DNA from 2 places in the Mesorhizobium sp. B2-8-9 genome. Region 1 is predicted to be linked to the other one. Evidence: predicted binding sites of a transcription regulator. Region 1 holds the regulator's gene; the other holds the start of a gene.
The links. The regulator LexA, encoded in region 1, represses DNA repair genes until DNA is damaged. The targets are predictions, from matches to a motif close to TGTTCNNNNTGTGTTCNG.

Region 1 (3,210 bases):
GCTGATCTCGATCCAGTCGGTGCTGCTGGCGACGGTCGCGCTGGTCATCGCGACCATGGCTACCACTTGGCTGAGGCTTGCCGCCGTACCTTTCGCGCTCGCTGCGCTGCTGGCCATTCCGCACGTCCGCACACCGGACGTACTTATCTCGGAGGATGCGCATCTGGTGGCGATGCCGATCGGCGGCGGCGAGCTTGCCGTCAACCGCGAACGCTCCAACGAGTTCACCACCGACAACTGGAAACGGGCGCTGAAAGCCGAGGAGATCGTGCCGCCAGAAAGGTTCGCCAAAGATACGCTGGACATTGCCGATCCCGTCGAGCTGCCGCCCGGCTCGCCCTTCTATTGCAGCGGCGATCTCTGCATCGGTCGGCATCCTTCCGGCGCGATCGTCGCGCTCGCCGAGACCCGCGACACCGCCCGGCCGGCCTGCGGCTTCGCCGACCTCATCGTCATCAACGACGCCACGGCCTATAACCCGTGCCGCGATCCGCGTGTGCTCGTCGTCACCAAGCGGCAGCTGGCGCGCGACGGCAGCGCCGCCGTTTTCTTCGATCCGCAATCGGCAACCGCGCGGCCAACCGTCCGCTACGCGGTCGTAGAACCATACCGACCCTGGCACGAGCAGCGGAAATACACGCGCGAGGCGAGGGGACTGGCGCCCTATAAGCAGCCGGAGAAACCAGCCGCCGCACCGGGCCAATAGATTGTCGTTCGGGCGAAGAAGGCCGGGGCAGTTCTGCTCAGTAGCGGCGGATAAGTCCCACGAGCTTGCCCTGAACCTTGACCCGGTCCGGTCCAAAGATCCGGGTCTCATAGGCCGGGTTGGCGGCCTCGAGCGCGATCGAGGCACCCTTGCGGCGGAAACGCTTAAGCGTCGCCTCCTCATCGTCGACCAGCGCCACCACGATCTCGCCCGGGCTTGCGGTGTTGGCATTGCGGATGATGACGGTGTCGCCGTCGAAGATGCCGGCCTCGATCATCGAGTCGCCCTTGACCTCCAACGCGTAATGCTCGCCGCCCATGATCATGTCCGGCGGCACCGAGATCGAATGCGTCTGGTGCTGGATGGCGTCAATCGGCACGCCGGCGGCGATGCGGCCCATCACCGGAATGGATACGGCCGCCGCGGCCTCGTCGTCATTGCTTGGCGTCGGGGTGCGCGATGGCGTCGTCGGCTTGACCTGGCGACTGAGATTGCCTTGGCCGCCCTGGATGATGCTCGGCGAAAACTTCTTCGCGGCATTCAGGCCAGGCGCGATCGAGTCGGGTAGGCGCAGCACTTCCAGCGCGCGCGCCCGGTTCGGCAGCCGGCGAATGAAGCCACGTTCCTCCAGCGCAGTGATCAGCCGGTGGATGCCGGACTTGGAGGCAAGGTCGAGCGCCTCCTTCATCTCATCGAATGATGGAGGAATCCCGCTCTCCTTCAGGCGTTCATGGATGAACATCAGGAGTTCATGTTGTTTGCGCGTCAGCATCGGCGGCCCCCACGGGTTCTGAAACCAGAATCAGAAAAACAAACCCAGAACAAACACTATCTGTTCCAGTTGTGTTCCGCAACCGTTTAAAGTTTAGTGAATTTGTTAAGGCTGCCGAAACAATGTCGCATCCGGTGACGGCCGGCTGCCCCTCCTGGGGCAGCGGCATTGATTTCGCTCGATTTTGGAGTTCCCCTTACGCTGAAATACAACCCGCCACGATCACGAAGCCGTGGTTGGGATCACGTCGGCTCTACCGTAAGCGCGTGGCACCGTGAACGAAACGAACCCAAAATGCCAACCTTGGCGAAGTTCCGATCCGCAGTCTTCGCCGTCTATGGACCAGCTAACGTAGGACCAAAGGTTCTTGCCCTGTCGCCGACGGTGGTGAGACAACCCCCTTGGCCAGATCGAAATGGAGGCGGCAGCACAATGAGGGGAATTCCTGATCTCGCCGAAGTCGAGGCGATGGATGCCGCGGATCCGCTGCGCGCCATGCGCGATCGCTTCGTCTTGCCGGAAGACGTCATATACCTCGACGGCAATTCGCTGGGCGCTGCTTCGGTAGACGCCTTCAGCGAGATCGAGACTGCCGCGAGGCAGGAATGGGCGCGGGATCTCATCCGCGCCTGGAACACCGCCGGCTGGTTCGATATGCCCATCGAGCTGGGTGACCAGCTAGGACGGCTGATCGGCGCGAAACCCGGCCAGACGGTCGTTTGCGACACGACTTCGATCAACATCTACAAGGTCCTGCATGCGGCACTTGCAATGCGGCCCGAGCGTTCGGTGATCGTTGCCGAGGGCGACAGCTTTCCGACCGACCTCTACATGGCGGAAAGCGTCGCATCGACGCGGCTCGGCACGGTGCTGCGGCTCGAAGGCACCGATGCCCCGACGATTGAGGAACTGGTTGACGATCGCGTCGCGGTCATCTTGGTCAACCACGTCAACTACAAATCCGGCCGGCTGCGCGACATGGCGGCGCTCACCCGTAAGGCTCATGAAGCCGGCGCGCTGATCGCGTGGGACCTCTGCCACACGGCGGGTGCGCTGCCGGTGGATCTCGACGGCTCTAATGCCGATTTCGCCATTGGCTGCACCTACAAGTATCTCAATGGCGGGCCGGGCTCGCCAGCCTTCATCTACGCCGCGAGCCGCCATCACCGCGACATTCGCCAGCCGCTCAGCGGCTGGTGGGGCCATGCCCGGCCTTTCGCGTTCGAGCAGGGCTACGCCGCGGGCACGGGCATCCGGCGGTTCCTGTGCGGAACGCAACCGGTGCTGTCGATGCGCGCGCTGAAAGGGGCGCTGGATATGTGGAACGATGTCGACATCAGGGCCGTGCGGAGAAAAAGCGTCGCGCTGACGGACCTGTTCATCCGGCTTGTCGAAGCCAAATGCGGCGGCTTCGGTCTTGAGCTGGAGAGTCCACGCAACGGCGCCGAGCGCGGCAGCCAGGTGTCGTTCGCCCATCCGCATGGCTACCAGGTGATGCGTGCGTTGATCGAGCGCGGCGTGATCGGCGATTTCCGCGCGCCATCCACCATTCGTTTCGGCTTCACGCCGCTCTATGTCGGCTACCGCGATGTCTGGAATGCGGTCGAGGTGCTGCAGGAAATCCTGCGCACTGGCATCTGGCAAGACGCGCGCTTTGCCATCAAAACAACCGTTACCTGACTTTGAATCGGCGATGCCGAACAAATGACCTGATCGAGGAGACACCGTTGCT
Region 2 (3,210 bases), on a different contig from region 1:
GCGCATCCATCCGAAGACGCTGGTGGTCAACGACCCAGCCTGGGTGCGCAACAGCCCGGAGAAGATCTTCGTCACCGAATTCCCGGACCTGATGCCGGAAACGCTGATCACCAAGGATCCCCAGGAAGTGGCGGCCTTCCGCAAGGAGTTCGGCGACATCATCGTCAAGCCGCTCTACGGCAATGGCGGCGCCGGCATCTTTCATCTGCACGAGGCCGACCGCAATCTCGCCTCGCTGCTCGAAATGTTCGGCCAACTGTTCCGCGAGCCCTATATCGTGCAGCGTTATCTCAAGGACGTGCGCAAGGGCGACAAGCGCATCATCCTGATCGACGGCGAGCCTGTCGGCGCCATCAACCGCGTGCCGGCCGAGCACGATTCCCGCTCCAACATGCATGTCGGCGGCCGCGCCGAGAAGACCGAGCTGACCGAGCGCGAGCGCGAGATCTGCGCCCGCATCGGACCGGCGCTCAGGGAACGCGGCTTCATCCTGGTCGGCATCGACGTGATAGGCGACTACATGACCGAGATAAACGTGACCTCGCCGACCGGCGTGCGCGAAGTGCAGCGCTTTGGCGGCGCGGATATCGCGAGCTTGTTTTGGGACTGCGTGGAAGGGAAGCGGCTGAAGTCGGCCGCGTAATTGCCGCATGTTGACTCTGCAGCACGGATATCGGCCTCCTACCGTATCCGAGATTGTCGGAGCAATGTTGCGTCATCGCCGCTATCTCCGGAAAGAGTGGTACTCTTCCGCGAAGTCGCAACCTGCTCTTCAGGCAAGTTTGCTGTCGGACGATCCGTTCATATCCTATTCGGGAATGTCCGGTACGCCCCTTGGATTGGCAAGTCACATGCCTCTCCTTCCACGCAGTCACCGTGCCTGGTTTCTCATCTCGCCAACCTGGTCCATCGAAAACAATTCCAGCGTCAAAATGATCCGGACCTATGCCGTTCTGCATAGACTTGGGAACCCCCGTCACTCGCTAATCTTCCTATCCAACACACAAGCCGAGGCTGATCTCTTGAATCAGTCCGGTGAGGCCGCCGTCCTGCATAACAAGACTTCAACAACCTCCGAATACATATTCAGGCCCCTCGAGGACATCCCTGTAGAATTTGATGCAATATACAATGCGCAACTGGCTTCGTGGAAACGCCACGACTTGTCCCTTGGTATCGAGCGTTGTGCATTTGTCTTTTATCGTGATTCAGTGGGGTCATCCACGACGGAGTCGGAAAGGGCGCGGGTAAATCGGCACAGGGAGCTCGCGCCGGGTCACGTGTTTATCAATGAGTTTGACAGCACCGGCAAACCTGTTCGATTGGCGCCGGCTCATGTGAACATGCATCTAAATCGTGCAGCCGTGGGAATTTGTCTCTCTGCAATAGAGGGACCAATGTTCGCCAGCACAGAGTATCTTCTCGCGGGGCTACCTGTTGTCACGACCCCGAGCCATGGTGGTCGAGACCTTTATCTCGATGACGAATATTCGCTTACAGTTCCACCCGACCCTCGATCCATCGCGGAGGCTGTCTTAGCGCTGAAGGAGCGACGAATCCCCCGGGCTTATATTCGTTCGCAAACTTTGAAACGAGTTGAGCGAGACCGCCGGCGGTTCATAGACCTTGTAAATGAGATTTTTCTGGAAAGCGGCTCTTTGCGCCGGCTCGCCATGCCTTGGCCTTTCCGATATCCTGTCATGGAGTGGCTTCCACCCCACATCGCAATCGATCGATCGCTTTCAGGCACGGTCGATGCCTTCATCACCGCCTAGACGGCAACAGCCCGATTGCCGGAGGGACTGCTCGCCTTGTTCAACAGGTCGAGAGCACGCGGCGATAGCGGCTGCTCGGGCGCGCCTCGGCCTTTTAGTCCAGAAGGAGCTTTGGCCGAAATCCATCATCTTCGCGGATAGATGTTCCTGTAATGTTCTTGCGTGTTTCGAAAATCTATGGTTGTCTGGACTGTACGCGCTCGCGGCCCGATGGTGGATGCGGGCGCGTTGAGGCCGGGGGTTTTGGATAAATGGTGGCGCGGGTTCGCACGGTGGCTTTCCAGGGCATCGAAGCTTTGCCGGTCGATGTCCAGGTGATGGTCGGGCCGGGTAAGGTCGGCATGCAGATCGTCGGCCTGCCGGACAAGGCGGTGGCCGAAAGCCGCGAGCGCGTGCAGGCGGCGCTGCATGCCTCGGGCCTGTCGATGCCGTCGAAGAAGGTGACGGTGAACCTCGCGCCGGCCGATCTTCCCAAGGAAGGCAGCCATTACGACCTGCCGATCGCGCTCGGCCTGATGGCGGCGCTTGGCGCCATTCCGGGCGATATGCTGGCCGGCTATGTGGTGCTTGGCGAATTGTCGCTCGACGGCACCATCGCTGGCGTGGCCGGCGCACTGCCGGCGGCGATCGGCGCCAATGCCGAAAGCAAGGGCTTGATCTGTCCCTTCGCCTGCGGCCCGGAGGCGGCCTGGGCAGGCAAGGATTTCGACATCCTTGCACCGCGCAGCCTGATTGCCGTCGCCAACCATTTTCGCGGCACGCAGGTGCTGTCGCGGCCCGAGGCCGGCATCCAGCTTGCCGCGCGCGACCTGCCGGATCTCGCCGACATCAAGGGCCAGGAGAGCGCCAAGCGGGCGGTCGAAGTGGCTGCCGCCGGCGGCCACAACCTTCTCATGGTCGGGCCGCCCGGCTCGGGCAAGTCGATGCTGGCGCAGCGCCTGCCCTCGATCCTGCCGCCGCTGGCGCCGAAGGAGCTGCTCGAAGTGTCGATGATCGCTTCCGTCGCCGGCGAGCTCGGCGAAGGCAAGCTGACCGACCGGCGGCCGTTCCGCGCCCCGCATCATTCGGCCTCGATGGCGGCGATGGTGGGCGGCGGGCTGCGCGCACGTCCGGGCGAGGTCTCGCTCGCCCATCACGGCGTGCTGTTCCTCGACGAGTTGCCGGAATTCACGCCGCAGACCTTGGATGCGCTGCGCCAGCCGCTGGAAACCGGCGACTGCATGATCGCACGCGCCAACCACCGCGTCACCTATCCGGCGCGCATCCAGCTGGTGGCGGCGATGAATCCGTGCCGCTGCGGCATGTCGGGCGAGCCCGGCTATCGCTGCCTGCGCGGCGACCGCTGCCGCACCGAGTACCAGGCGCGCATTTCCGGCCCGCTGCTCGACCGCATCGACCTCAGGATCGAGGTGCCGGCGGTCTCGGCAAGCGACTT

Region 2: FJ423_RS22655 (YifB family Mg chelatase-like AAA ATPase) is a predicted target of LexA. The motif match lies at 1,918-1,935, and genes of this name have one in related genera.

What each region holds. Positions count from the first base shown of each region.
Region 1 is NZ_VFTQ01000006.1:155,389-158,598, forward strand. It holds gene FJ423_RS10120 (ComEC/Rec2 family competence protein) at 1-706, shown strand, start outside; gene lexA (transcriptional repressor LexA) at 744-1,478, opposite strand; gene kynU (kynureninase) at 1,911-3,158, shown strand; gene FJ423_RS10135 (alpha/beta hydrolase) at 3,206-3,210, shown strand, end outside.
Region 2 is NZ_VFTQ01000021.1:23,716-26,925, reverse strand. It holds gene gshB (glutathione synthase) at 1-643, shown strand, start outside; gene FJ423_RS22660 (glycosyltransferase) at 708-1,775, shown strand; gene FJ423_RS22655 (YifB family Mg chelatase-like AAA ATPase) at 2,027-3,210, shown strand, end outside.